3 regions of the Streptomyces sp. NPDC056347 genome follow, and region 3 is predicted to be linked to each of the others. Evidence: riboswitches for the same ligand, from Rfam matches in the RefSeq annotation. Region 3 holds a riboswitch; each other region holds the start of a gene.

What was found. A riboswitch is a leader RNA that binds a small molecule or an ion and turns the genes downstream of it on or off. The one in region 3 is predicted to bind cyclic di-AMP.
Region 1: it holds a riboswitch for cyclic di-AMP, as region 3 does, so the genes downstream of both, ACFCV8_RS03045 (transglycosylase SLT domain-containing protein) here and ACFCV8_RS10260 (M23 family metallopeptidase) in region 3, are expected to answer to the same signal.
Region 2: it holds a riboswitch for cyclic di-AMP, as region 3 does, so the genes downstream of both, ACFCV8_RS26135 (M23 family metallopeptidase) here and ACFCV8_RS10260 (M23 family metallopeptidase) in region 3, are expected to answer to the same signal.

What each region holds. Positions count from the first base shown of each region.
Region 1 is NZ_JBHJQP010000006.1:64,941-74,807, reverse strand. Features, by position in the region: gene ACFCV8_RS03075 (M20/M25/M40 family metallo-hydrolase) at 1-1,943, shown strand, start outside; gene glpK (glycerol kinase GlpK) at 2,001-3,518, opposite strand; gene ACFCV8_RS03065 (MIP/aquaporin family protein) at 3,565-4,410, opposite strand; gene ACFCV8_RS03060 (hypothetical protein) at 4,602-5,018, shown strand; gene ACFCV8_RS03055 (DUF305 domain-containing protein) at 5,120-5,785, shown strand; gene ACFCV8_RS03050 (ABC-F family ATP-binding cassette domain-containing protein) at 5,769-7,451, opposite strand; cyclic di-AMP (ydaO/yuaA leader) riboswitch at 7,999-8,186, shown strand; gene ACFCV8_RS03045 (transglycosylase SLT domain-containing protein) at 8,190-8,684, shown strand; gene ACFCV8_RS03040 (hypothetical protein) at 8,691-9,011, opposite strand; gene ACFCV8_RS03035 (APC family permease) at 9,337-9,867, shown strand, end outside.
Region 2 is NZ_JBHJQP010000133.1:965-10,831, reverse strand. Features, by position in the region: gene ACFCV8_RS26160 (sporulation protein) at 1-1,569, shown strand, start outside; gene lhgO (L-2-hydroxyglutarate oxidase) at 1,651-2,907, shown strand; gene trmB (tRNA (guanosine(46)-N7)-methyltransferase TrmB) at 3,047-3,958, shown strand; gene ACFCV8_RS26145 (PrsW family glutamic-type intramembrane protease) at 4,081-5,649, shown strand; gene ACFCV8_RS26140 (aldo/keto reductase) at 5,651-6,595, opposite strand; gene ACFCV8_RS26135 (M23 family metallopeptidase) at 6,824-7,981, opposite strand; cyclic di-AMP (ydaO/yuaA leader) riboswitch at 7,993-8,145, opposite strand; gene ACFCV8_RS26130 (PP2C family protein-serine/threonine phosphatase) at 8,391-9,551, opposite strand; tRNA gene ACFCV8_RS26125 (tRNA-Met) at 9,729-9,802, opposite strand.
Region 3 is NZ_JBHJQP010000030.1:21,574-31,440, reverse strand. Features, by position in the region: gene ACFCV8_RS10275 (GNAT family N-acetyltransferase) at 1-839, opposite strand, end outside; gene ACFCV8_RS10270 (HPr family phosphocarrier protein) at 1,013-1,294, shown strand; gene ACFCV8_RS10265 (GntR family transcriptional regulator) at 1,465-2,163, opposite strand; gene ACFCV8_RS10260 (M23 family metallopeptidase) at 2,410-3,213, opposite strand; cyclic di-AMP (ydaO/yuaA leader) riboswitch at 3,227-3,392, opposite strand; gene ACFCV8_RS10255 (M16 family metallopeptidase) at 3,652-5,034, opposite strand; gene ACFCV8_RS10250 (M16 family metallopeptidase) at 5,058-6,431, opposite strand; gene ACFCV8_RS10245 (DNA topoisomerase (ATP-hydrolyzing) subunit A) at 6,703-9,153, shown strand; gene ACFCV8_RS10240 (CobW family GTP-binding protein) at 9,183-9,867, opposite strand, start outside.

The sequences.
Region 1 (9,867 bases), on a different contig from region 3:
TGCCCGTCGCACGGCTGTGCGCCGTGGCCGGACAGTGCCCCGGCGACTTCCACGGCAGAGGCGAGGAGGTGACCGTCGAGGACGCCCGCGCCTTCGTCGCCGGAACCGGACTCACCGATCCGGAACTGCTGGCGGACCCCGAGTTCGAAGAGGTGCTGCTGCCTCCCGTCCTCGCCGATCTGCGGCTGGCCGCCGGCTACGACGGACGGCGAGGGGCCGTTCCGCACGTCGAGCTGCGCGCGGTGTGGGCCACCGACGACCCGCACGTCCCCGAGGTCACCGTGCGCCGCTGGGCCGAGTGGACCCGGGGCGAATGCACCCTGGCGTCCGTCGAGGGCGGGCACTACGCCCACCAGGAGAACCCGGCCGCGGTCGTCTCCGCCTGCCTCGGCACACTCCCCGCGACCCGGCCCTCCCGGCGCTTCGTGCTCGGCGCCGGGGCGACGGCCGTCGCGTCCACGGTGCTGGGCCTCGGCGCGGTGGCCTCGGCCGCACCCGCGGCGCGGGCCGACACCGCGACGCCGTCGAAGGAGGACACCTCCTTCGACGGCGACCCCACCGACCCCGTGGCCCTCGCCGTCGCCATGATCCGCCAGAACACCAGCAACCCGGGCGACGGCGCCGTCACCCTGCCGCTCGCCCGGATGCTCCAGGACCTCTTCCGGTCCGCCGGGGTCGGCACCGAGATCGTGCCCACCCCGAAGGACGGCAACGTCCACTTCTTCGCCCGCGTCCCCGGCCGCGGGACGGCCACGAAACAGCCCCTGGTCCTGCTCGGCCACTCCGACGTGGTGCCCGCCACCGGAGACCGCTGGGAGACGGACCCCTTCGCCGGTCAGATCAGGGACGGCAAGCTGTACGGCCGCGGCGCGCTGGACATGAAGGGCGTCAACGCGGCCTTCGTCGCCGCCCTGCTGCGCCATGTCCGCGAGGGAGCCGCCTTCGACCGCGACATCGTCTTCTGGTCCGACTGCGACGAGGAACAGGGCCCCTACGGCGTGCGCTGGCTCCTCACCGAACACCCCGGCAAGGTGTCGGCGGGCGCGGTCATCACCGAGGGCGGCTGGGTCCTCAACCAGCGCGACGGCACCACGCCCATGATCGCCTCACTCACCTGCAACGACAAACGGTCCCTGCTGCTGCGCCTGGAGACCGCCTCGTACGCCACCCACACCTCCAAGCCGTTCAGCGGGCAGGCGGTGATCCGGCTGGGCGAGGTGCTCGACCAGCTCGGGCAGTGGCGCGCCCACATACGCCCGAACGCCCTGTCCCGGGAGTACTTCACCGAACTGGCCGGGGCGACCGCCGACGAGGCGTTCGCCGGGGCGCTGAGGGAGATGCTCGACGCCCGCACGGACCAGCGGCGGAACAGGGCGGGGGAGGAGGTGGTGCGGCTCAGCGAGACCCCCGAGCTGCACAACGCGATGCTGCGGACCACGCTGGCGTTCACCGCCGCCCGGTCCGGCTACTACCCGAGCATCGTGCCGGGCACGGCGACCGCGGAGTTCCGGGCCGCCTTCCTGCCGGGGGCGGACGACCCGGGACGCGTGGTGGCGGAACTGCGCTCGCTGATCGGCAACCGGGCCACGCTGAGCGTGGTCGGCAACCCCGGCGAGAGCGAGCAGGAGGCCCTGGACCGGCTGCGCGGCTATCTCGCCACCCCCGACTCCGACCACGACACGGACGTCTTCCACGCCTGGCGGAGCGCGGTGCGCCGCACCCATCCCGGAGTACGGGCCACCGCCTGCCAGTTCGAGGCCGTCACCAGCGCGGTCCCGTTCCGGGAACAGAACGTACCCGTGTACGGCATGTACCCGTTCACCGTGAACCGGGACATGCTCAAGCGCATGCACGGCACCGACGAACACATCGGTGTCGAGGCACTGCGCCAGGGCACCGAGACCGTCTACCAGCTCCTGGCCGGACTGCGGACCGACGCCTGAGCCCCGGCGCGCCGTGCGGACGGACCCCGGCCGGGTCCGCACGGCGCGCCGGCGAGGTCACTCCACGTTCACCCAGTCCAGGGTGCGCCGCACGGCACGCCTCCAGTCCGCGTACCCCCGGGCCCGCCGGTCCTCGTCCCACTGCGGCTCCCAGCGCCTCGACTCCTGCCAGTGCTCCCGCAACTCGCCCTGGTCCCGCCAGAAACCGGTGGCCAGCCCGGCCGCGTACGCCGCACCCAGCGCCGTCGTCTCGGCGACCACCGGGCGGCTGACCGGGACGCCCAGCACATCCGCCTGGATCTGCATGCAGAGGTCGTTGGCCGTCACCCCGCCGTCGACCTTGAGCACATCGAGATGCACACCGGAGTCCTGCTCCATCGCCTCCACGACGTCCCGGCTCTGGTAGCAGATCGCCTCCAGAGTGGCCCGCGCCAGATGGGCGTTGGTGTTGTACCGGGCCAGGCCGACGATGGCGCCCCGGGCGTCCGAGCGCCAGTACGGGGCGAAGAGGCCCGAGAAGGCCGGGACGAAGTACATCCCGCCGTTGTCGTCCACCGTCCGGGCGAGCCGCTCGCTGTCGCCCGCGTCCCTGATCACCTTCATCTGGTCGCGCAGCCACTGCACCGCCGAGCCGGTGACCGCGATGGAGCCCTCCAGCGCGTAGACCGCCGGATCGTCGCCGAACCGGTAGGCGACCGTGGTGAGCAGGCCGTGCTTCGACCGGACCGGCGTCGTACCGGTGTTGAGCAGCAGGAAGTTGCCGGTGCCATAGGTGTTCTTCGCCTCGCCGGGCTCGAAGCACACCTGCCCCACCGTGGCCGCCTGCTGGTCGCCCAGGACCCCGGCGATCGGCACCGCGGCCCGCAACGGCCGGGACGTGCGGGTGCGCCCGTACGCCTCGGGGTCGGAGGACGGCCGGATGACCGGGAGCATCACCCGGGGCACGCCGAAGATCTCCAGCAACTCCTCGTCCCAGTCCAGCGTCTCCAGGTTCATCAGCATCGTCCGGCTGGCGTTGGTCACATCGGTGGCGTGGATACCCCCGTCGGGGCCGCCGGTGAGGTTCCACAGCACCCAGGAGTCGGTGTTCCCGAACAGGGCGTGCCCCCGCTCCGCGGCCTCCCGTACGCCCTCGACATGGTCGAGGATCCACTTGATCTTTCCGCCGGAGAAGTACGTCGCCGGAGGCAGCCCGGCCTTGCGCCGGATCACCTCCCCGTGCCCCGCGTCCTCCAGGGCCTTGGCGATCGAGTCGGTGCGGGTGTCCTGCCACACGATGGCGTTGCAGTACGGACGGCCGTTGCGCGGGTCCCACACGACGGTCGTCTCGCGCTGGTTGGTGATCCCGATCGCGTGCAGATCCGTGCCGCTCAGCCCGCAGGTGCGCAGCGCGGTCTGCATCACCGAGTTGGTGCGCTCCCAGATCTCCACCGGATCGTGCTCCACCCAGCCCGAGCGGGGCAGGATCTGCTCGTGCTCCAGCTGGTGCCTGGCCACTTCGCTCCCGCCGTGATCGAAGATCATGAAGCGGGTGCTGGTGGTGCCTTGGTCCACCGCGCCGATGAAGTCCGCCATGGCATGCCGCCTCTCCTCGATCCGGATCCGCCGCGCGGACCGGGTCTCATGTCTCGGGCAGTACGGGGGTCCTGCCCTCCGGCTCCTTGTCGGCCGAGGGCAGGAAGGAGCTGATGAGGACCTTGTAGACGAAGGCGCCCACCGGGCCGCCGACCAGCGGCCCCACGATGGGCACCCAGAAGTAGAGCTCCCCGTACTGGTCCCGCCAGGCCCCGCCGTACCCGGTGAGGAAGCTCGCGAGCCTGGGGCCGAGGTCACGGGCCGGGTTGATCGCGTATCCGGCGTTGGTGCCGAAAGCCATGCCGATGGCCACCACGATGAGGCCCACGACGAACGGGCCGAGGTTGGCGCCCGGCGGCGTGTTGAGGAGATCGGTCACCGCGAAGATCAGCAGGACGAGGATCGCGGTACCGATGACCTGGTCGCGGAAGGCCCCCCACTCATGGATCGGGAGCGTGTGGTTCCCGTTGGCGGGGAGGGTGGAGAACACCCCCTGCGTCTTGACCGTGTGCCCCGGGTCGACCTGCGCCAGCGCCTCCGAGTAGTTCCACCGCACCAGCAGCGCCCCGACGAACGCGCCCGCGACCTGCGCGAGCGAGTACGGCGCCACCTTGTTCCAGGGGAAGCCCTTGAACGCGGCCAGCGAGACCGTCACCGCCGGATTGAGATGAGCGCCGCTCAGGCGGCCCGCGACGTAGACGCCCAGGGTGACGCCGAGCCCCCATGCCCAGGCGATGCTGTCGTGGTTCCCGAGGCCCCCCGGAGGTTCGGTGAGCGCACCGCCCGCCGCGACCTGGGCCACGACCCCGCAGCCGAAGAGGATGAGGATCAGCGTGCCGAGGAACTCCGCGGAGAGTTCCCCGGCGAGTCCCGAGTTCCTGAGCCGCCCCATGGGGAACCCGCTTCCTGTCGGTCCGCGAAGGCCGGTGCCATAGATCCGGATATGAGAGTAATCGGAGGTTTGTGGTTCCGCATGCGTTTCGCGGCCCGCCCGGCGCGGGGGCGCCGAGGGGAAGGGAACCCGGTGGGGGTATCGTCGGGCGCGTATCGCAGGACTCGTACGAGCCAGGATTCGAGGCAGCCGTGGATCGCGGACGGACACGCGCACCGGGAGCGTCCCGGCTGTTCGTGCTGTGCGCCGTCCTGTTCGGTCTGTTCCTCATGCACGGAGCGCCCGCCAGTGCCGTGGAGGGCTGTCACGACGCGCGGGCCATGGCCGCCGCCGCGCCGGGTGCGGCGCAGCCCGGCGGCCATGCCGCCATGGCCGCGGAGGACGGGGCCGATCGGGTGGCCGCCGCGATGCCCGTGGCGGGCGGCGAGTCCTGCGTGTTCACCCAGTCCCGGGACCGGGTGCTGCCGCTGCTGATGGCACTCGGCCTGGTGCTGCTGACCGCCGGGGTGCTGACCGGGCGCCGCGCCGCCGTACGCGGACCGGCGCGGCGGGGACCACCGCGGGCCGGCCGGCAACTGCTTCTCCAGGTGTGCGTCGCGCGGACGTGACAGGAATCCGCCGGTCCACGGCCCACGGGCCCGACCGGCCGGATCACCCTGCCCTTCCGCGCGTCACGAACGTGGCGCATCCACCTGAGAAGAGAACCGTGATGTCTGTTCTTCCGCCCTTCGCCGCCCGCCACCGTCGCACGCTCGCGACGGTCGGCACCACCGCCGCACTCGCCCTGGCCCTGACGGCCTGCGGTTCCTCCGACGACTCCTCGCACGACTCCGCCGGGCCGGGCATGGACCACGGCTCGGCCAAGGCGTCCGCCCCGGCCGCCGCCGGTACGTTCAACGACGCGGACGTGGAGTTCGCGCAGCAGATGATCCCGCACCACCAGCAGGCCATCGAGATGGCGAAGCTTGCCGACGGCCGGGCCGCCGACGCCGAGATCAAGAAGCTGGCCACCGCGATCGAGAGCGCACAGGACCCCGAGATCAACACGATGAAGGGCTGGCTCACGTCCTGGGGCAAGCCGCTGCCGGACTCCTCGATGGGTGACATGCCCGGGATGGACCATGGAACGGACGGCGCGGGCATGCCCGGAATGATGTCCGACAAGGACATGGCCGAACTCGAGGCCGCCAAGGGCAGGGACTTCGACAAGAAGTTCGCCCAGCTCATGATCGGCCACCACGAGGGCGCGGTCACCATGGCCGAGGACGAGCAGAAGCAGGGCAGGAACGCCGACGCGAAGAAGCTCGCCGAAGCCGTCGTCACGGCCCAGACCGCGGAGATCGAGCAGATGAACAAGATCATCGACCGGCTCTGACCCCGACAGGAGCCGTGGGCGCGGAGAGCAGTTCGGCCACCTCCTGCGGGGATGTCTCGCGCAGCCCCTCCTCGACCAGCAGCCACCGCGTCGTGCCGACCGCTTCCAGGAACGGCAGGTCGTGACTGGCGATCAGCAGTGCGCCTTCGTAGGCCTCCAGCGCGCTGGTCAGCTGCCGCACGCTCGCGATGTCGAGGTTGTTGGTCGGCTCGTCCATCATCAGCAGCTGCGGCGCCGGTGCGGCGAGCATCGTCGCGGCGAGCGCGGCACGGAACCGCTCGCCGCCCGAGAGGGTGCCCGCCGGCTGCTCGGCGCGTTTTCCCTGGAACAGGAAGCGTGCGAGCTGGGCGCGGATGTGGTTGTCGGTGACCCCGGGGGCCATGCGGGCGGCGTTCGCCGCGACGCTCAGCTCCGGGTCCAGCACGTCGAGCCGCTGGGGGAGGAACCGCGTCGGGACGAAGGTCCTGGCCTCGCCGGACAACGGTGCCAGCTCGCCGGTGAGCGTACGCAGCAGCGTCGTCTTCCCCGCGCCGTTGCGGCCGACGAGCGCGATCCGTTCGGGCCCCTGCACCTGGAGGCGCCCTTCGCGCAGTCGGCCGAACCGGGGGCGCAGTTCGCTCACGGACAGCACGGTGCGTCCGGTGGGCACCGCCGTGTGCGGCAGGCTCACCCGGATCTCGGCATCGTCGCGGATCGCGTCCGCTGCCTCCTCCCGTCGCTCGCGAGCCTCGCCGAGCCGTTCCTCGTGAACGCCGCGGAGCTTGCCCGCCGACTCCTGGGCGGACCGCTTGCGGCGGCCTGCCAGGATCTTCGGCAGCCCGCCCTCCGCCTCGGCCTTCCTGCCGGCGCGCTGACGCCTGGCCAGTTTCGTGCGAGTCTCCTCCAGCTCGCGTTTCTGGCGGCGTACGTCCGCCTCGGCGGCACGGAGCGTCCGTCCGGCGGCCTCCTGTTCGGCGGCCACGGCCTCCTGGTAGGCGGACCAGCCGCCGCCGTACCAGTTCACCGATCCGGCGCGCAGCTCGGCGATGCGGTCCACGCGCTCCAGCAGTTCGCGGTCGTGGCTGACCACGATCAGTACGCCCGAGTGCCAGGAGTCGACGGCCCCGTACAGCCTCTGGCGGGCGAACAGGTCCAGGTTGTTGGTGGGTTCGTCCAGGAGCAGGACGTCGGGCCGTTCCAGCAGCAGCGCCGCGAGGCGCAGCAGCACGGTCTCCCCGCCGGACAACTCGCCCACGGTACGGTCGAGTCCGACGCCGTCGAGACCGAGCGAGCCCAGGGTCGCCAGGGCCCGCTCCTCGACGTCCCAGTCCTCGCCGATCGTCTCGAAGTGCTTCTCGTCGACGTCTCCGGACTCGATGGCCCGCAGTGCCTCGCGCCGCTCCGCGATGCCGAGCGCGCGGTCCACCCGCAGGGCGGTGTCGAGGGTGATGTTCTGCGGCAGATGGGCGAGGCTGCCGCCGATGGTCACCGAGCCCTCGGACGGGCGCAGTTGACCGGTGAGCAACCGCAGCAGGGTGGACTTGCCCGCACCGTTGTTGCCGACGAGTCCGATCCGGCCACGGCCGACGCTCAGCGAGAGCCCGTCGAAGACCGTGGTGCCGTCCGGCCATCGGAAGGTCAGGGCGGAGCAGGTGAGGGAGGCGCTGGGCGCGGTGGGTGTCGCCATGGTTTTCCTCGCAGTCGAGTCGCATACGCAATGAACGGGGATTCGTATGCGAGCACCACGCGGCGACCGGGCAGCGGAGAAAGGGTGCGGCGGTCCTGGAGATCGATGGACGGGCCATGCACCGAGGTCGCATCCACGCGGATGCCACGGGCAGTGCGGAAGCACTGCGACAGCGTGGCGGGCGTACGGCCGGGAGCCGTACCGCGCGGTGTTCGCGGACCTCAGATGCGCAACGTCCACCTCTATCGGAGACAACAGGACATAGGAACCATAACCGCAGGGTGGAGGGGAAGGCAACGCCGGCCGGTCCGCGGGGCGACGCGCGGGACGGATCCGAAAGGCGCCTTTCGTTGTTCCGTGGCGCGAGTCACATCCTGTCGGCGGGGGTCGCGCCACGCGCTTCGGAGCCCTTTGCCCGCAAGGCTTCGGGCCCGGTCGACGCGAGTGGGGTGACCGGGAATCCAACGACTTGATCTTGTTGGTGAATTGCAAGTGGAAATTAGGGTCTTGTCCCTTTCGGTTCTTCTCGCTTACGGTCTCCGTCAATCCGGACGGAACGCCGAATCCTGCCGCTGTCCGGCGCATTCCGACCACTTGTGCACGGCAGGAGCGGGGAACCCAGGCACATCGCCGGTCCGGACACCCGGACGGCTCGGGGTGAAGTCGCGCTCCCGCGCGGCCGGGCAGCTCCAGCCCGAACCCGACAGCTCACCTCGCAGGCGACGGAGAGGAACCACCATGCGCTTCACCGCTACGTGCCGTCGTCGCACCTACGCCTCGCTGACCAGGGGTTTCATAGCCGTGGGCGCAGGGGCGGCCGTTCTGTTGCTGCCGCTGTTCGGCGCTCGGGCGGCCTCGGCGACACCGGCTCCGCCGACCGCCACCGCGTCCGCCGGGCAGCCCTCGGCGTACACGAACGATCTGGACGGCTGGATCAAGCAGTCCCTCGCGGTCATGGCCGAGCACAGCATCCCCGGCAGCTACGAGGGCATCCACCGCAACATCATGCGCGAGTCCTCGGGCAACCCGCTCGCCGTCAACGGCTGGGACTCGAACGCCGCCGCCGGAACCCCCTCCAAGGGGCTCCTCCAGATCATCGATCCGACCTTCCTCGCCTACCACGTGCCCGGCACGTCAACGGACAGCTTCGACCCCGTCGCCAACATCACCGCGGCGTGCAACTACGCCGCCGACCGCTACGGTTCCATCGACAACGTCGACGGGGCCTACTGACCTCCGTCACTCCGGGGCGGACTCCGCCGCCCGCTCCGGCTGTCCGGCGCGGGGCGGGAGGGGCACGGTGGCCGCCGCCCCGTTGCGTACCGCCTGCACCGCGGCGTCGTGCAGGCGGCGGCTGTCCTCCTCCGAACAGCACGCCACGGGGCTGCCCGCCATCGTGAACCAGTCGATCGCCCCCGAGTACTGCACCGTGATCTGGGCCGTGTCCTCGGCCCAGGTCGTGTGCACGGTCAGGTCCCCGGACAGGACACCGACCTCCTCCGTGAGCACGCCGCCGTGCCCGGAGAACACACCACAAGTCGTCCATGACGCCCAAGCCATGCATCCAGGCTGGCACCGGCGCGGCGAATGCGCGACCCATGGGTCGCACGCATTCGCCGGATGCCGGACGAGGGGGAAAATTTCCCTCGGTCCGGCCTTCGGTTCCCGCACCTGCCGATCCCCCGATGTTCCCTACACAGTTAGCGTCAAATCGTCGAAATGGATCACTGGAACAACGAATTCCGAAGGTGAACACCTCTTGACCTGCGGATCACGTCAGGATTGCATGGCGCGCTGGGAGCGACGAAACCACTCACCACGTCCTCGTCTGGAGGCGATACCGCTCCCGTGCTCAAACACCGCACCTTTTGATCGGAACCGCACGATGACCGACACGCTCAGCGCACCACAGGCGCTCGCCCCGGCGACCGGCCCCACCCCCCAGAAGCTCAAGCGCTCCATCGGCGTCGTGGGCGGCACGCTGCTCACGCTGTCCTGTGTGACGCCCGCCTCGACCCTCTTCGTGGTCGTGCCGGACCTCTTCTCCAGCCTCGGCACGTACACGGCCCTGACCATCGCCATCGGCTCGCTGCTCTGCATCGCGGTCGCCTTCTGCTACTCGGAACTGGGCACCCTCATCCCCAGCGCCGGCGGCGAGTACGCCATGGTGTCGACCATGGCGGGACGGCTCGCCGGATGGCTCGTCTTCGTGCTGTCGCTGCTGGTCGTGATGATCGTGCCCCCGGTGATCTCCATGGGGACGGCGGACTACCTGGCGCCCATCGTGCACATACCGGCCCCCGTCGCGGGCGCCGGGGTCATGCTGCTCGCCACCCTCGCCGGTCTGCTGGACCTGCGCGCCAACGCGTGGATCACCGGAATCTTCCTGGTCCTCGAAGTGATCGCGGCGGGCGTC
Region 2 (9,867 bases), on a different contig from region 3:
AAGACCTCGGTGGCCCGGTGGGTCTCCAAGGGCATGGTGCCGCAGGGCGCCGCGCCCCATCTCATCGCCGCCGCGATCGGCGCCAAGCTGGGCCGGCCGGTGCCGCTGCACGAAATCGGGCTCGCGGACGCCGATCCGGCGCCGGAGGTCGGGCTGGCCTTCCCGCGCGATGTCGCCGAGGCGGTCCGTTCGGCGACCGAGCTGTACCGGCTGGATCTGGCCGGGCGGCGGGCGGGCGGCGGCGGGATCTGGCAGTCCCTCGCGGGCTCCTTCTCGGTGAGCGCCTACGCGACGCCCGCGTCCCGCTGGCTGATATGCCCCGCCGACGCGACGGTGGAGCGGGACGCGACGGCAGCCTCGGCCACCATCCCCGACGCCAAGGGCGCACAGGGCGCACGCGGCGGTACGGGTGCCCCGGCGCCCTCGCCCCGGGGCACCGGGCCGGCCCCCGGGCCACGGCCGCGCCCCGGCTCCCCGGCCGCGCTGACCGCCCAGGCGGACCGGGCGGCGCTCGGCGCACTGGGTGCCCTGGCCGCCACCCGGCAGACGCCGTCGATCCCCGCCCAGCCCCGCCCGGACACCACGCCCCCGACCGCCAACGCCGCCACCAGCACGCCCAGCACGCCCAGCACCCCCAACGACGTCTCCCCGCTGCGGGTCGGCCACAGCGATGTCTCCAAGCTGCGCGAGGCCGCCCAGGACGCCCGCCGCTGGGACTCCAAGTACGGCGGCGGGGACTGGCGTTCCTCCATGGTCCCCGAGTGCTTAAGAGTCGATGCCGCGCCCCTGCTGCTCGGCTCGTACAGCGACGAGGTGGGCCGGGCCCTCTTCGGCGCGGCCGCCGAGCTGACCCGGCTCGCCGGGTGGATGGCCTTCGACACCGGCCAGCAGGAGGCCGCCCAGCGCTACTACATCCAGGCGCTCAGGCTGGCGCGGGCCGCCGCCGACGTGCCCCTGGGCGGCTATGTCCTGGCCTCGATGTCCCTGCAGGCGACCTACCGCGGCTTCGCCGACGAGGGCGTCGACCTCGCGCAGGCCGCCGTCGAGCGCAACCGCGGCCTCGCCACGGCCCGCACCATGAGCTTCTTCCGCCTGGTCGAGGCCCGTGCCCACGCCAAGGCCAACGACGCCGCCGCCGCGGGCTCCGCGCTGACGGCCGCCGAGAGCTGGCTGGAGCGCTCCAGGGAGGGCGACGGCGACCCGTCCTGGCTGGGCTTCTACTCGTACGACAGGTTCGCTGCCGACGCCGCGGAGTGCCACCTCGACCTGAAGGCCCCCCGGCAGGTGAAGCGCTTCACCGAGCAGGCGCTCTCCCGGCCCACCGAGGAGTTCGTCCGCTCGCACGGGCTGCGGCTGGTGGTGTCGGCCGTGGCCGAGCTGGAGTCCGGCAATCTGGACGCGGCCTGCGCCGCGGGCACCCGGGCGGTGGAAGTGGCGGGCCGCATCTCGTCCGCGCGGACCACCGAGTACGTACGGGACCTGCTGCACCGGCTCGAACCGTACGGGCACGAGCCGCGCGTCGCCGAGCTGCGCGAGCGGGCGAGGCCGCTTCTGATGACGCCCGCGTAAAAATCCGGCACCGTACGGGGTCCCTCCGGTTTGACGGCGTTGTCAGTGGGTCAGTGCACTATCGGGGTGGGAGGTGGTGCGGTGATGACGCACGCGGCGTACGACTGCGACGTGCTGGTGATCGGCGGCGGGATCGTCGGCCTGTCGACGGCGTACGCGCTCTCGCGCACCGCGCCGGGCACCCGTGTGACGGTCCTGGAGAAGGAGTCCGGCCCGGCCCGGCACCAGACGGGGCACAACAGCGGAGTGATCCACAGCGGCATCTACTACCCCCCGGGTTCGCTCAAGGCGCGGTACGCGGTGCGCGGTGCCGCCGAAATGGTCGACTTCTGCGCCGAGCACGGCATCGCGCACGCGGTGACCGGCAAGCTCATCGTGGCGACCGAGCGGTCCGAGCTGCCCCGGCTGCACGCCCTGGTCCAGCGCGGCCGGCTCCACGGGCTGCCGGTGCGCGAGCTGGGCCCCGCGCAGATCACGGAGTACGAGCCGCAGGTGAGCGGCCTTGCCGCGATCCGGGTCGGCTCGACCGGGGTGTGCGACTTCGGGGCGGTCGCGGCCCGGTTCGCCGCCGAGGTGAGCGGCTCCGGCGGCGAGATCCGTTACGGGGCGGAGGTCGTCGCGATAGACCGCCGCCCCTGGGGCGTGGCGGTGTGCACGGCGGACGGCACGGTGGTGCGGGCCCGGGTGCTGGTCAACTGCGCGGGACTGCACTCCGACCTCGTCGCACGGCTGGCGGGCGACGAGCCGGGGGTGCGGATCGTGCCCTTCCGGGGGGAGTACTACGAGCTGGCGCGGCCGGAGCTGGTGCGCGGCCTGGTCTATCCGGTGCCCGATCCGGCCTTCCCGTTCCTCGGCGTCCACCTGACCCGGGGCCACGACGGCCACGTGCACGTCGGGCCGAACGCGGTGCCCGCGCTGGCCCGCGAGGGGTACGGCTGGCCGGTGGTGCGCCCGCGCGAGCTGGCGGACACCCTGGCCTGGCCCGGCACCTGGCGGATCGCCCGCAGACACTGGCGGTACGGGGCGGGCGAGGTACGCCGCTCGCTGTCGAAGCACGCGTTCACCCAGGCCGTGCGACGGCTGCTGCCCGAGGTGACGGAGGCCGATCTGAGACCGGCCCCGGCCGGGGTCAGGGCCCAGGCCGTGCTGCGCGACGGCACCCTGGTCGACGATTTCCTGATCCGCGAGGCCCCGCACACCGTCCATGTGCTGAACGCTCCGTCGCCCGCCGCGACGGCCTCACTGCCCATCGGGCGGGAGGTGGCACGCAGGGCGCTGCTCCGGGCACGGGAGACGGGGTGGAGGCCGCCCCCCGTAGAATCGGGGCATTGTGTCTGAGCCCATGAACCCCTCCGAGGGCCTCGCCGAGAACGCCCCCGCCCCGTCGGCGAACGGCCCGGCGAACGGCCCTGCGTCCGCTTCCGGCCCGGCGTCCGCTTCCGCGTCGGATTCGGCCTCGGCGCCCGGCCCCGCTGCGGTGCCGGATTCCGCTTCGGCTTCCGGCTCCGCTCCGACGCCCGAATCCGCTCCGGCTTCCGAAGCGTCTTCGGCGCCCGGATCCTCTTCGGCGCCCGATTCCGTCCCGGCGCCCGGGGCCGGACCGTCCACCGCCGGGATTCCGGACGACCTGCGGGAGGCCTCCTTCGAGCGGCAGCGCAGGCTGCGCCAGGAGTCGCGCTTCCCGGGCGGACCCGCCATCGACCCGGCCGGTTCGCACCACGAGCGCCGCATCCGCAGCTTCCAGCCGCGCCGCAGCCGGGTGACGCCCGGCCAGCAGGACGCTCTGCTGCGGCTCTGGCCCACGTGGGGCCTGGACATCGACGGCCGGCGCGTCCTCGACCTGCCCGAGATGTTCGACGGGCTCCCGGTCGTGCTGGAGATCGGCTTCGGCATGGGCGAGGCCACCGCGCAGATGGCCGCCGCCGACCCGGGCACCGGCATCCTCGCCGTGGACGTGCACACCCCCGGCCAGGGCAATCTGCTCGGCCTCGCCGAACGGAACGGCCTGACCAACATCCGGGTGGCCAACGGTGACGCGATCATCCTGCTGCGCGAGATGCTCGCACCGGACGCGCTGGACGGGCTGCGGGTGTACTTCCCCGACCCGTGGCCCAAGAAGCGGCACCACAAGCGACGGCTGATCCAGCCGGAGTTCCTGGACCTGGTGGCCGGGCGGCTGAAGCCGGGCGCGGTGCTCCACTGCGCGACCGACTGGGAGCCGTACGCCGAGCAGATGCTGGAGGTGCTGACCGCTCACCCCCGCTTCGAGAACACCGCGGCGGACGGCGGATACGCCCCCCGGCCCGCGTTCCGGCCGCTGACCCGGTTCGAGGGGCAGGGCCTCGACAAGGGCCACGTGGTGCACGACCTGCTCTTCGCCCGCGTCTGAGCCCTCGACCGACACCTCGACCGATACCGCGTCCGGCCCCGTGTCCGGCCCGTCCCGGGGCGCCGGTATGTCCGGTCGCCCCGTGGTCAGGTGTCAGTGCCGATGGTTAGGGTCGTCGGGTGGTGTCCGACGGGTCTGCAGAACAGCGACAGTCTCAGCCCGCCGTCCCGCTCCTCGAGGAGCAGCGGGTCGGCGAGATCCTGGCTGCCGTGCCGGAGCGCGGGCGCTGGCGGTACCGGCCGCGCCGGGTCGGCCTGGTGTGGCGCAGCCGGGCCTTCCGTATCGCGGCCGTGTTCACGGTCCTCGCGCTCTGCGGTCTGGCGATCCTGGCCCTGGTCCGCGACCAGACGGGCACGCAGGGCTTCCTCGTCGGCCTCGGGCTCGCCGTGCTGCCCGTGCCACTGCTGATGACCGCGTTCCGCTGGCTGGACCGGGTCGAGCCGAGTCCCTGGCGGAGTCTGCTGTTCGCCTTCGCCTGGGGAGCGTTCGCCGCCGCCCTGGTCGCGATCCTGGCGAATTCGTTCGCGACCCGGTGGATAGCCACGACCACCGCCGATCCGTCGAACGCCGACACCCTCGGGGCGACGGTGATAGCCCCGTTCGTCGAGGAGAGCGCCAAGGCCGCCGCGGTCCTGCTGATCTTCCTGTTCCGAAGACGGCAGTTCACCGGGATCGTCGACGGCATCGTGATCGCGGGGCTCACCGCGAGCGGCTTCGCCTTCACCGAGAACATCCTGTACCTCGGCAACGCCTTCGGCGAGGACCAGCAGATCGGTCACTCGGGCGTCCCGGCGATGACGGCCGCGACGTTCTTCGTGCGGGCGGTCCTGTCGCCGTTCGCGCACCCGCTCTTCACGTCGCTGACCGGCATAGGCTTCGGGCTCGCCGCGGCGAGCCCGCGCGGCCAGAAGCTCCGCCGGGTCCTGCTGCCGCTGCTCGGGCTCGTCCTCGCGATGGGCATGCACGCGCTGTGGAACGGGTCGGCGGTCTTCAGCCCGCTGGGTTTCTACGCGGTGTACGGGGTGTTCATGGTCCCGGTCTTCGGTCTGGTGACCTGGCTGGCGATCTCGTCGCGCTACCGGAAGCTCCGTACGCTCTGTGCCGAGCTGCCCGCCTACGCGGCGGCCGGCTGGCTCACCCCTGCGGAGCCGCTCGCGCTCGCCTCGATGCGGGCCCGCGGCATGGCCCGCGACATGGCCCGTCACTGGCGCACGGTCGCGGCCGGGGGGAGCGCGGCGGCGAAGGCGGAGGGCAAGGCGGCCGCCCACGCCGTCGCGGAGTACGAGTCCTTCGCGACGGCGCTGGCCTCGCTGCGGCTGCGGGCCCGCCGCGGGGAGGCGGGCCCGGACTTCGCCGAACGGGAGCTGGAGCTGCTGCACCACCTGTGGCAGCGCCGGGAGGTGGCCGCCCCGGCCCTCGCCCACGCGGCGCAGGCGACGGGCCGGCTGCGCCCCCACCGCCAGCCGCCGTTCCCGCCCCACGCGCAGTACGCCCAGCCGGGCCCGTACCCGTACGCGCAACAGCCCGGCCCGTACGCGGGACCGCACGCGCAACAGCCGGGCCCGTACGCCCGGTCCGCCGCGTACCCGCACGGCCCGTCGTACACCGCGTACCCGCGGTACGGGCCGTACCCGCAGCAGTACAACGCGTACCAGCCGCCGTACGACCCGCATCCGCGGCACACGCCATAGGTCAGGCGGACGCCTCGGTGAGCTCGGCCAGCTCCTGCTCGGTCAGCGAGAGGTCGGCGACGGCCACCAGCGCGGGCAGCTGCTCGACCGTACGGGCCGAGGCGATCGGCGCGGCCACGGTCGGCCGGGAGGCCAGCCAGGCCAGCGCGACGGTCGCGACCTGCGCGTCGTGGGCCGCGGCCACCTTGTCCAGCGCCGCCAGGACCTTCTGCCCCCGCTCCGAGTCCCGGTACTGCGTCACTCTGCCGGCCCGCGCGCTCTCCACCTCGACGCCCGGGCGGTACTTGCCGGTGAGGAAGCCGGAGGCGAGGGCGAAGTACGGCACGGCGGCCAGTCCGGCACGGGCGGCCGTGTCCTGGAGCCCGCCCTCGTACGTGTCGCGGGAGACCAGGTTGTAGTGCGGCTGGAGGGCGACGTAGCGGGCCAGCCCCTCGCGCTCCGAGAAGTCCAGCGAGGCCTGGAGCCGCTCGGGGCTGATGTTGGAGGCGGCGATCTCCCGGACCTTGCCCTCCTTCACCAGCTCGTCCAGGGCCGTGATGATCTCCTCCACGGGGACGGACTCGTCGTCGAAGTGCGTGTAGTAGAGATCGATGCGGTCGGTTCCGAGCCTGCGCAGCGACGCCTCGGCCGCGGCCTTGATGTTGGCCGGGGAGAGCCCCTTGTAATCGGGGTGGGTGGAGACCTTGGTGGCGATGACGAGGTCGTCGCGGTCGGATCGGGAGGCGAGCCACTTCCCGATCACCGTCTCCGATTCCCCGCCCTTGTTGCCCGGAACCCAGGCGGAGTAGCCGTCGGCGGTGTCGACGAAGTTGCCCCCGGCCGCGGTGTACGCGTCCAGCACTGCGAACGACTGCGCCTCGTCGGCCGTCCAGCCGAAGACGTTGCCACCGAGTGCGAGCGGGAAGACCTGGAGACTCGAGGAGCCCAGCGGGCGTAGAGAAGTCATGAGTGGATCAACGAATCCCGGCGAGCCCGCTATTCCGCGATTCCGGGCGGGCCCGCTGTTCCGCCCGGCGCCCCGTCCGCCCCTTCCGCCGGGGCGGAGGCCGCCCGGAACAGAGCCGGCAGCCCTGACGTCGGGGGGAGCGTCAGGGCTGCCGGGGTTCACGGGCCGGGAAACCGGCCGGGCGAGCGATTCGGGGACCGGCTCAGGCAGTGGTGCCGGCGGGACGGCTCAGGGGGTGAGGCCCTTGCTCTGGAACCAGGCCATCGGGTCGATGCCCGAACCGTCGGCGGAGTGGACTTCCAGGTGGAGATGCGGGCCGGTCACGTTGCCGGTCGCGCCGACCCGGCCGATGACCTCGCCGGTGGTGACCTTCTGGCCCACGCTGACGCCGATCGAGGACTGGTGGCAGAACCACACCTCCGTACCGTCATCCAGCTTCAGCACCGTGCGGTAGCCGTACGAACCGGCCAGGCCCGCCGAGGTGATCGTGCCGCTGTGGACGGCCTTGATCGGGGTACCGGTCGGAGCGGCGAAGTCGAGGCCGGTGTGGTGGCCGGAGGACCACATCGAACCGGCCTGGCCGTAGGTCGAGGTGATCGTGTACGAGAAGGTCGGGAGGGAGTAGCTGGCGGCGAGCTTGGCGAGCCGTACGGCCTCCGCCTTCTTCTTGGCCTCTTCCTCCGCCTTCTTCTTCTCGGCGGCGGCCTTGGCCTCGGCCGCGTCCTGCTGCTTCTTCGCCTCGGCGGCCGCCTTCTCCGCGGCGGCCTTCTCCTCGGCGGCCTTGGCCTCGGCGGCGGCCGCGTCCTGCTGCTGCTCGGCCTGCTGGAGGATGCGGGCGCGCAGTGCTTCACCGGCGTCCGTGGTGCCCTGCTCGGCCTCGGCGGTGGTGATGCCCGCGGTGGTGAGCGGGGCGGCGGCGGTGGCGGCGGCGGCCTGGTCGGCCTCGGACTCGCCGGCGAACAGGGAGCCCACGCCGGGCAGGGACTTGGCGTCCGGGAGGTTGTCCGAGATCGCGTCGGGCACCGAGATGGAGACCGGGGGCTTGCCCTGCGCGGTGGCGATGCCGCCCGCGCCGACCGCCGCTATGACGCCGACACCCAGGACCGTGGAGCTGCGGGCGAGTCCCGTGCGCTGCTTGGCGACACGGTGCCTGCCGCGCACCGGGCGGACCGTCTCCTCCGTGGGGTTCCACTCGCTCCAGCCGCGCTCGGCCTCGGCGTTGCCCGCGTCGGAACGGAAGTCGGTGGCGAACGCGGCGGTGTGGTCGGCAGTGGCGAACTCGGCGGTGCGGTCGGCCCCATGGCCGGTGCCGTGACCAGTACCGAGATCACCGTGATCGCCGTGGAACCATGAAGGGGCTTCGGGGGCAGGCTTGTTGGACGCCACGGGGGCGCACTCCTTTCCTTCCTTCTCGCCTACCGGGTTAGCTGACGGGTTCGGAGCAGGAAGGTCTCCTACGGACTCCTCCGCCTCTCACGAGGCACAGGCGCCCGATTCACCCCATGTAGGTGGTTCCCCGGTTCCCTTGCGGGATTCGGCGCTCGCGCGCGGCGCCGCCCTTGACGACGGCTGGGACGACCGCGCTGCGTTATCGAACGTTAATAGACACCGGGGCTTCATTCCAAGCTGTTCCCACTGATCGTTCACGTCTTTGGCCTGGACTTTACCGGGCATATATGTATAAACAGGGCCACTTGATCGCCGCTCAGCCGTCAACTCGTTTCTGACGTTATGTCAAATGTTATGCGGAGCGGCGCCCTTCGACTACACACCGTGGTATCGCCTTTGGGGCCGCTCATTCCTTGTCCGCGCCCACGATCGGCACGGTCCGTCGCCGGTCCGGCTGCCCCTGCGCGGGACGCACCACCGCGAGCAGCGCCATGTCGTCGGTCGTCTCGCCACCGGTGTGCAGGCGCACGTCGTCGGTCAGCGCGGAGAGCAGCTCCTCCGGCCCGGGGAAGATCCGCCCGCTCAGCCGGGCCGCCGGGTCGTAGAAGACCCCTTCGGCGTTCCGGGCCTCGGAGAGGCCGTCCGTGTAGAGGAGCAGCGTCGCCCCGTCCGGCAGCTCCCACTCGTCCGTCCGCTCCTGCCACGTACCCAGCCCCATGCCGAGCGGCAGCGCGGGCACCGAGGGCCGCAGCACCTCCAGCGCCCCGTCCGGGTGCAGCAGAATCGGTTCGGGATGCCCGCGGTTGACGATCCGTACGCGGGACAGTCCGGCCGGGATCTCGGCCAGTACGGCGGTGATGAAGCCTTCGAGCACGTCGAGCCCGCCCCGTCGCGCCTCCTCCCGGGACAGCGCCCGCTCCAGCCGTCCCGCCACCTCCGCCAGGGACGACTCCTGTTCGGCCGCCTCGCGGAACGCCCCGATGACCACGGCCACCGTCTCCACGGCCCCCAGCCCCTTGCCCCGTACGTCCCCGACCACCATCCGCACCCCGTGCGGGGTGTCCGCCACGGCGAACAGGTCGCCGCCGACGTACTCGTCCGCCTGCGCGGCCTCGTACCGTGCCGCGACCTGCAGTCCGCCGATCCGGCCGGCCGGCTGGGGCACCACCGCGCGCATGGCCGTCTCCGCGATGAACCGCGCGGAGGCCAGCTGCTCGTTGCTCCGCCGCACCACCCCGTTGATCACGACCGCGAGGACCGAGACGGTGGCCAGGGTGAGCAGTTCGATCAGCGGCACCACCTCAGGCAGCGTGCTGCTGTACAGCCGCAGCAGGACGACCGCCAGCATCGAGGCGACGGCGGTACGGACGGTACTGGCGAGCGAGAAGAACGGGGCGGCGATCAGCGGCGCGGCCACGAAGAACGGAATGGCGGTGAAGGTCTCCGGGGTGAGCCCGTCGAAGAGCACCCCGCCGAGGATCATCAGCGCGGGCAGCTTGCGTACGAAGCTCCGGCCGCGGGCCCCGCCCCCGGCGTGCCGGCCGCGCCGCTTCTCCCGCTTCCACACCAGTGGTCTCCTGCCCGGTACGCACGCGGGCGCGGACGGCGCCGTGCCCCGCCCCCAGCCTCACCGGAGGGGGACCGGGCGGCGACTCCGCGTCGGCCGAAGGAGGTACGGGCGCAGCCCCGGGGAAAACGAATCGGGCCCGGCACGCTGTATGCGTACCGGGCCCGATTCCTTCAGTAGCGGGGACAGGATTTGAACCTGCGACCTCTGGGTTATGAGCCCAGCGAGCTACCGAGCTGCTCCACCCCGCGTCGGTAAACCCAACTCTACGCCATCCCGGACGCGCTTCTGACCACCCGGGCCATCGACCGGCATC
Region 3 (9,867 bases):
GCGAGGTCGACCGGCTCGCCGATCTCGCCGAGGGAGCGGTGGGCGGGGACGCCGTCGATCGTGGCCTGCTCGGCGGTAAAGGCACTGTTGACGGCGTACGCGCGGCCGGTGAAGCCGGCGCCGAGGACGTTGCGCAGGACGGTACGGCCGACGCCGCCGGGGGTCCGGCCGACGCCGATGACGGCGACGGAGCCGGGGGCCAGCAGACGCTGCACGGAGCGGGCCTCGGCCCGGTGCTCTCGGCCGCGCTGGACGGCGAGGGACTCGGCGGTCGGTTCGAGGTCCAGGGTGAGATGGACGGAGCCGTCCTCGAAGCTGCGCTGCTGGGTGTATCCGGCGTCCCGGAACACCTTGATCATCTTGGTGTTGGCCGGCAGCACCTCGGCGGCGAAGCGGCGGATGCCGCGCTCGCGGGCGACGGCCGCGATGTGTTCGAGCAGCGCCGAGGCCACGCCCCGGCCCTGGTGCGCGTCCTGGACCAGGAAGGCGACCTCGGCCTCGTCGGCGGGTGCGGAGGCGGGCCTGCCGCGCTCGTCGATCCGGTCGTAGCGGACGGTCGCGATGAACTCGCCGCCGACCGTGACCGCGAGCCCCACCCGGTCGACGTAGTCGTGGTGGGTGAAGCGGTGCACGTCCCGGTCGGACAGCCGGGGGTACGGGGCGAAGAACCGGTAGTACTTCGACTCGTCGGAGACCTGCTCGTAGAAGCTGACCAGCCGCTCGGCGTCGTCCGTGGTGATGGGCCTGATGCGCGCCGTGCCGCCGTCGCGGAGGACGACGTCCGCTTCCCAGTGGTCGGGGTAGGCGTGATGTGGACTCTGCTCCGGGGCGGGCTCCATGGGCAAAGCGTACGGCTCGGTCAGCGGTCGCGTACGTACCGGGGGCGGGGCAGTCTGAGAAGGCCGATCAAGGGATGTCCCGCACGTCACGGGCATTCCGGGACTCGGCCGGAGCACTGCGCACTGCATGCGAGAATGGTCTAGACAACTGTTGATTCGTGAAGGGCAGAACCATGGCTGAGCGCCGCGTCAACGTCGGTTGGGCCGAGGGCCTGCACGCCCGCCCCGCTTCCATCTTCGTCCGAGCCGCCACGGCGTCCGGCGTCCCCGTGACGATCGCCAGGACCGACGGCACGCCGGTGAACGCCGCGTCCATGCTCGCGGTCCTCGGCCTCGGCGCGCAGGGCGGCGAGGAGATCGTGCTCGCTTCCGAGGCGGACAACTCCGAAGCCGCTCTGGACCGTCTGGCGAAGCTGGTCGCCGAGGGGCTCGAGGAGCTTCCGGAGACCGTCTGAGGCGTTTTCACCGACGTTTTCAATGATGCTTTCAGCGAGAGAGCCGCGGCACCGTAAAAACGGATCCGCGGCTTTTTCGTGTCCGAGCGATTCCATCGGAATGTAATACGCCGCAAGAAATCACATCGACCGGCCGGGCCGAAGCACATCTCTTTTGTACGACACCGTTGTTAATTACGGGTACCAGCGGTGTTTACGGAATGTTGCGAGCCCCTCACCGGGCCTCCGGCACGGGGGCGCGGGGGTCCGGGACGCAGTCGGTGCGCGGCCGCGGCCCGCTCCGCGTGATGGGCGGCCAGCGCCCTGGCACGGTCGGCGTCGCCGCGCGCCACCGCGTCCACGATGGCCCCGCGCTCGGCCCAGGAATCCGCCGGACGGGCCGGCCGCTCGACCACGTACATCCAGGCGATCTTGTGCCGCAACTGGCCGAGCAGGGCGATCAGGCCGGGGCTGCCGGAGGCCTGCGCCAGCGTCTCGTGGAACCATCCGCCCAGTGGGCGCAGGTCCTCGGTCTCGCCCCGCAGTGCCCGGTCGCGGCCGAGGCGGACGAGGCCGCGCAGCACCTTGAGGTGGGCCTCGGTGCGGCGCTGCGCGGCGCGGGCGGCGCCCAGCGGCTCCAGCAGCGTCCGGGCCTCCAGGAGGTCGGCCGCCTCCAGGTCGGTGGGCTCGGCCACGCAGGCGCCCGCGTGTCTGCGGGTGACGACGAAGCCCTCGGGCTCCAGGGTGCGCAGCGCTTCACGGACCGGGACGCGGGAGACCCCGTACCGGCGGGCCAGCACCTCCTCCGTGAGACGGCTGCCGCGCGCGAAGACACCGGAGACGATGTCGTCACGGATCGCCGTGCTTACCGAATGCGCGGGAATGCGCATGCCCGAACCTCCGCCTCAGTACCCGCGAGAACGCGGTCGCCCGAAACCTGTTCCGTGACTCTATTGCAATGCGTCGGAATTTCCGATGCCGGGCAGGAATTCACGAATGACTTCCGGCCGCGGAAGGGCCCGGCGAAATCCGGGGGCGGTCCATCGAAGGGCTGCCGCCCACGCCGTGCGGCGGACATGCCGAAGGCCCCGGACACGGGGTCCGGGGCCTTCGGCGGATGCAGCGCGGAGCGCCCGTCAGACGGCGGCTCCGTGGGCGCGCAGATACGCGACCGGGTCCAGGTCGGAGCCGTACGACGGCGTCGTGCGGGCCTCGAAGTGGAGGTGCGGGCCGGTGGAGTTGCCGGTCGAGCCGGAGAGGCCGATCTGCTGCCCTTCGGCGACGCTCTGTCCGATCGAGACGCCGATGGAGGAGAGGTGGCCGTACTGCGTGTACGTGCCGTCCGTCATCCGGAGCACGATGTTGTTGCCGTACGCGCCGCCCCAGCCGGCCTCGACGACCGTACCGGCGCCCACGGCGACGACGGAGCTGCCGGACACCGCGTGGAAGTCGACGCCGGAGTGGCTGCCGGAGGACCAGAGCGAGCCGCCGGACTTGTAGCCGGTGGTGACGTACGAACCGGCGACGGGGAGGCGGAAAGCGCCCAGCCCGGTGCGCTCGGCGGACCGGGCGACGCGGGTCGTCCCGGCGCGGGACTCGGTCGCGCGCTCCGCCGCGACCCTGGCCTCGGCCTTCTTCTTGGCCTCGGCCCTGGCTTTCGCCTTGGCCTTGGCCTTGACCTTGGCCGCGGTGTCGGCCTGGTGCCGCTGTGCGTCGGCCTGGGCTCCGATCCGCTCGGCGAGGGTCTCGTCGATGGTGAGGACCTGGGTGAGGCCGGTGTCCTCGACGGCGGCGGACTCGGAGTCCGCGGCGACGGCGGGGGCGGCCAGACCGCCGATGACGCCGGTGGTGGCCAGGGTCGCGACGCCGACGGCCTTCGCGCCCCTGCGCGTCAGTCGGTTCGGGGCACGGTGCTTCCCGGTGGCACGGGTGAACGCCATGGAGTGGCTGATCCTTTCCTTCCTTCTCGCCTACCGGGTTAGCTGACGGGTTCGGAGCAGGAAGGTCTCCTACGGGCACCCCGGCCCCATGGGGCTCAGGCGTCCGATTCACCCCAGGGACTGCGTGGGTCCCCGGCTCCCCGGGCTCGCGCCGGACGGGGACTCGGCGATGACTGTCCGGTACGTCACGGATGCGGCATACGAGTGCGAACAGTCGAGCCGACGCTAAACGGGGTTGCTTTCATCCGCCAAACGGACAGGCCGTTTTGTAGCGCATCCCACAGGGCAGACGGGCAACCTCCCAACAGAACGGACAAAAGGGGCGACCCTCACGAGATCTCGCTCGTGCGGGTCGCCCCTTTGCCCCACTGTGCACCGATCGGCGCGGTCCGTGTTCGGTCTCACCGGTACCGACCGGCCAACCGGCCGTTCAGCCGGTCAGCCGGTGACCACCGACACCTCTCCGATGCCCAGGGCCCGGACGGGCTCCGCGATCCGGGCCGCATCGCCGACCAGGACCGTGACCAGCCGGTCGACCGGGAAGGCGTTGACGACCGCCGCGGTCGCCTCGACCGTGCCGGTCTCCGCGAGACGGGCGTACAGCTGCGCCTGGTAGTCGTCCGGCAGGTGCTGCTCGACCTGGTCGGCGAGGGTGCCCGCGACGGAGGCCGCCGTCTCGAACTTCAGCGGCGCGACGCCCACCAGGTTCTGCACCGCCGTCTCGCGCTCCTCGTCGGTGAGGCCCTCGGCCGCCAGCGTCCGCAGCACCGTCCACAGGTCCCTCAGCGCCGGTTCGGTGGACTCGGTGTCCACCGAACCGCTGATCGCCAGCATCGCGGCACCGGTGGCGCCCGACGCCGAGTCCGGAGCCGTCGAGCGCAGCACCTGGGCGAAGGCCCGCACGCCGTACGTGTAGCCCTTCTCCTCGCGCAGCACCCGGTCGAGCCGGGAGGTGAGCGTGCCGCCCAGGCAGTAGGTGCCGAGCACCTGGGCCGGCCACACGCTGTCGTGGCGGTCGGCGCCGATCCGGCCGATCAGCAGCTGGGTCTGCACCGCGCCGGGCCGGTCGACGATCACCACCCGGCCGGTGTCGTCGGCCGTGATCGGCGGTACGGGGCGGGACTCGGCGGCCTCGCCCGACCAGTCGCCCAGGGTGTCGGCGAGCAGGGCGTCCAGGTCGATGCCGGTGAGGTCGCCGACGACCACGGCGGTCGCGGTCGACGGCCGGACGTGGGCCTCGAAGAAGGCGCGCACGGCGGCCGCGTCGATCCGCCCCACCGTCTCCTCGGTGCCCTGGCGCGGACGCGACATCCGCGCCTCGGCCGGGAAGAGCTCCTTGGAGAGCTGCTTGGCGGCGCGCCGGGCCGGGTTGGCCTGCTCGTGCGGGATCTCGTCGAGCCGGTTGCGCACCAGCCGCTCGACCTCGCTGTCGGCGAAGGCGGGCGCCCGCAGCGCCTCGGCGACCAGCCCGAGCGCCTTGGCCAGCCGGGAGGCCGGGACTTCCAGGGAGACCCGGACGCCGGGGTGGTCGGCGTGTGCGTCGAGCGTGGCGCCGCAGCGCTCCAGCTCGGCGGCGAACTCCTCCGCGGTGCGCTTGTCGGTGCCCTCTGACAGCGCCCGCGACATGATCGTGGCCACGCCGTCGAGGCCCTCGGGCTCGGCGTCCAGCGGGGCGTCGAGGAAGATCTCGACCGCCACGACCTGCTGGCCGGGACGGTGGCAGCGGAGCACCGTGAGGCCATTGGGCAGGGCGCCGCGCTCCGGGGCGGGGAAGGCCCAGGGACGAGCGGTGCCGGGGGCCGGCTGCGGGTGGAACTGCATCGAAACTCCAGTCGCGGCGTCGGTCACTTGCCCGCTCCTTCCTGCGCGTCGGTGTCGTCGGCGTCGGTCGCGTCGGCGTCCGCGGACTCGGCCGCCTCGACCGGCTCGTAGACCAGCACCGCGCGGTTGTCGGGGCGCAGCCGGGCCTTGGCGATCGCCTGGACCTCCTCCGCGGTGACGTCGAGCACCCGGTGCACGGCGGTCAGGGCGAGCTGCGGGTCACCGAACAGCACCGCGAACCGGCAGAGTTCGTCGGCGCGCCCGGCGACCGTACCGAGCCGGTCCAGCCATTCGCGCTCCAACTGGGCCTGCGCTCGCTCCATTTCCTCGGGCGTCGGGCCCTCGGCGGCGAACCGGGCGAGCTCCTCGTCGACCGCGGCCTCGATCTCGGGAACCTCCACACCGCCGGACGTCTTCACGTCCAGCCAGCCGAGCGAGGGTGCCCCGGCCAGCCGCAGCAGCCCGAAACCGGCCGCCACCGCCGTACGGTCGCGCCGGACCAGGCGGTTGTGGAGCCGCGAGGACTCGCCGCCGCCGAGCACGGTCAGCGCGAGGTCCGCCGCGTCGCACTCGCGGGTGCCGTCGTGCGGCAGCCGGTAGGCGGCCATCAGGGCCCGCGCCGGGACCTCCTCGCGCACCTCCTCGCGAAGCTGCTCGCCGATGATCTCCGGGAGCGCTCCGTCACGCGGCGGCTGCTTGCCGTCGTGGGACGGGATGGAGCCGAAGTACTTCTCGACCCAGGCGAGGGTCTGCTCGGGGTCGATGTCGCCGACCACCGAGAGCACCGCGTTGTTCGGCGCGTAGTAGGTCCGGAAGAAGGTGCGCGCGTCCTCCAGGGTCGCGGCGTCCAGGTCGGCCATCGAGCCGATCGGGGTGTGGTGGTACGGGTGGCCCTCGGGGTAGGACAGCGCCGTGAGCTTCTCGAACGCCGTGCCGTAGGGGACGTTGTCGTAGCGCTGGCGGCGCTCGTTCTTGACGACGTCGCGCTGGTTCTCCATGGACTCTTCGTCGAGCGCGGCGAGCAGCGAGCCCATGCGGTCCGCCTCCAGCCACAGAGCCAGCTCCAGCTGGTGCGTGGGCATGGTCTCGAAGTAGTTGGTGCGCTCGAAGCTGGTGGTGCCGTTGAGCGAGCCGCCGGCGCCCTGCACCAGCTCGAAGTGGCCGTTCCCCTTGACCTGGCCGGAGCCCTGGAACATCAGGTGCTCGAAGAGGTGCGCCAGGCCGGTGCGCCCCTTGACCTCGTGGCGCGAGCCGACGTCGTACCAGAGGCAGACCGCGGCGACCGGGGTCAGATGGTCCTCGGAGAGCACCACGCGCAGGCCGTTGGCCAGGCGGTGCTCGGTCGCTGTCAAGCCGCCGGAGCCGGCCTGAGCGGTGGCCGTGTGACCCATGGGCATGTACGTCCCTTCGATCGCGATACTGGATTTCCTGCGAGACCTGCCACTTTAAGCAAGCGGACGGACACCTGGCGAAGTTCCCGTTCCGGGGAAGTTCGCGTGAAAGAGGGGCGCATCCCCCGCGTGGCGGGGCGGAAAACCGTTCCGGCTCGGTCCTCGTACGCCCTTTGGGACGGGTCGAGGTCGGGGTTGTCAGTGCGGCGGTCCACAATGGTCCGCGTCAGAACCTGAGGTTGCCCGAAACAGAATCCGTGAAGGAGTCGCAGCAGCGATGGCCCGCCGCAGCACGAAGACCCCGCCGCCGGACGACTTCGAGGAGAAGATCCTCGACATCGACGTCGTCGACGAAATGCAGGGCTCCTTCCTCGAGTACGCGTACTCCGTGATCTACTCGCGGGCCCTGCCCGACGCCCGCGACGGCATGAAGCCGGTGCACCGCCGCATCGTGTACCAGATGAACGAGATGGGCCTGCGCCCCGACCGCGGCTTCGTGAAGTGCGCCCGCGTCGTCGGCGAGGTCATGGGCAAGCTGCACCCGCACGGCGACGCGTCGATCTACGACGCGCTGGTCCGTCTGGCGCAGCCGTTCTCGATGCGGCTCCCCCTGGTCGACGGCCACGGGAACTTCGGCTCGCTCGGGAACGACGACCCGCCCGCCGCCATGCGGTACACCGAGTGCCGGATGGCCGACGCGACGTCCCTGATGACGGAGTCGATCGACGAGGACACCGTCAATTTCCAGTCGAATTACGACGGCCAGGAGTCGGAGCCGTCCGTTCTTCCCGCCGCGTACCCGAACCTGCTGGTCAACGGGTCGTCCGGGATCGCGGTCGGCATGGCGACCAACATGCCGCCGCACAACCTGGGCGAGGTCGTCGCCGCCGCCCGCCACCTGATCAAGCACCCGGGCGCCGACCTGGAGACCCTGATGCGGTTCGTGCCGGGGCCCGACCTGCCCACCGGTGGCCGGATCGTGGGTCTGGGCGGCATCAAGGACGCGTACGCCCGCGGGCGCGGCACGTTCAAGATCCGCGCGACGGTCTCCGTGGAGAACGTGACGGCCCGCCGCAAGGGTCTGGTCGTCACGGAACTGCCCTTCGCCGTCGGCCCGGAGAAGGTGATCGCCAAGATCAAGGACCTGGTCTCGGCGAAGAAGCTCCAGGGCATCGCGGACGTGAAGGACCTGACCGACCGCGAGCACGGCCTGCGTCTGGTCATCGAGGTGAAGAACGGCTTCGTGCCGGAGGCCGTCCTGGAGCAGCTCTACCGGCTCACGCCGATGGAGGAGTCCTTCGGCATCAACAACGTGGCGCTGGTCGACGGGCAGCCGCTCACGCTGGGGCTCAAGGAGCTCCTGGAGGTCTATCTCGACCACCGCTTCGAGGTGGTGCGCCGACGCAGCGAGTTCCGCCGGGGCAAGCGCCGCGACCGGCTGCATCTGGTCCAGGGTCTGCTCGTCGCGCTGATCGACATCGACGAGGTCATCCGGATCATCCGGTCCAGCGACAATTCGGCGCAGGCCAAGGAGCGGCTCGTCGCGCACTTCTCGCTGAGCGAGACGCAGACGCAGTACATCCTGGACACCCCGCTGCGTCGGCTGACCCGGTTCGACCGGATCGAGCTGGAGAGCGAGCGGGACCGGCTCAACAGCGAGATCGACGAGCTGACCACGATCCTCGAATCGGACAGCGCGCTGCGCAAGCTCGTCTCCAACGAACTGGCCGCGGTCGCCAAGAAGTTCGCCACCGAGCGGCGTACGGTGCTGCTGGAGTCGGCCGGTGCCCAGGTCGCCTCGGTGCCGCTGGAGGTCGCGGACGACCCGTGCCGGGTGCTGCTCTCCTCGACCGGCCTGCTGGCCCGTACGGCCAACGACGAGCCGGTGGTGTTCGCCGAGGACGCCAAGCGCGCCAAGCACGACGTGATCGTCTCGGCCGTACCGGCGACGGCTCGCGGCGACGTGGGCGTGGTGACGTCCACGGGCCGGCTGCTGCGGCTCGCGGTGATCGATCTGCCCCAGCTGCCGGACACCCACGCGGCGCCCAACCTGTCGGGCGGGGCGATGGTCGCCGAGTTCCTCACGCTGGAGGGCGACGAGTCGGTCGTCTGCCTCAGCACGCTCGACGAGTCCTCCCCCGGGCTGGCGATCGGCACTCTTCAGGGCGTCGTCAAGCGCGTGGTGCCCGACTATCCGGCCAACAAGGACGAGCTGGAGGTCATCGCCCTCAAGGAGGGCGACCGGATCGTCGGCGCCGTCGAACTGCGTACCGGCGAGGAGGACCTGGTCTTCATCACGTCCGACGCCCAGCTGCTGCGCTATCCCGCGGCGCAGGTGCGGCCGCAGGGCAGGCCCGCGGGGGGTATGGCGGGGGTCAAGCTCGTGGCGGACGCGGAGGTGATCTCGTTCACCGCGGTGGACCCGGCGGCGGACGCGATGGTGTTCACGGTCGCCGGCTCGCACGGTCTGCTGGACGACTCGATGCTGACCTGCAAGCTCACCCCGTTCGACCAGTACCCGCGCAAGGGGCGGGCCACCGGCGGGGTGCGCTGTCAGCGGTTCCTCAAGGGCGAGGACGGTCTGGTGTTCGCCTGGGCGGGCGCCACGCCGGCCCGCGCCGCGCAGCAGAACGGCACGCCGAGCGAGCTGCCTGCACCCGACCCCCGGCGCGACGGTTCGGGCACGCCGCTGGTCAAGCCGGTCGCGGTGGTCGCCGGACCGGTGTAGCCGTCCGGTCCCGGCGGCGGTGCGCGGCCCTACGCGTCGTCGTCGCCGGGCTGTCGTACGTACCGCAGGACGCCCCACATGCTTCGCTCGTGTGCGGCGTCCTGCGTCGTTTCCGGCGCCGCCTCCCCGCTCTCCCGGCAGTCGGCGAGTTCCTTGCCCAGGGCCTCGGGGTCGATGCCCGAGCCGATGAGCACCAGCTGGGTGGTGCGCGGCTCGCCGCGCTTCCAGGGCCGCGGCTCGAACCGCAGGAACCTGCCGACCGCGTGCAGGGCGTACTTGTTGGCCCGGTCGCCGCCACCGAAGTCGACGAAGCCCTTGATCCGGTAGAGGCCCCGCGGCCGGGAGTCGAGGAAATCCATCAGGCGCCGCGGGTTCATCGCCGCGTCCGCGGTGAAAGACACGCTGTCGTACGCGGTGTGGAGGTGGCGGTCGTGTCCGTCGCCGCCCGCCTCCTCCCGCTCCGCCAGCAGCAGGTCCTCGAAGCTGAGCTGACGCGTCTTCTCCTCGCCGTCCGGGCGCAGCGCCGGGTCGAAGAGCAGCTCGGGGTCGATCCGGCCGTACGTCGCGCAGACGACGGCCGCGGCGCCACCGGCCCGGGCGCCGGCGGCGGCGACGGCGTCCCTCAGCCGGGCCTGCTCCTCGCTCCCGATCCGGTCGGTCTTGTTGAGTACGACGAGATCGGCGACGGCGAGATGGCGGTCGAGCTCCGGATGG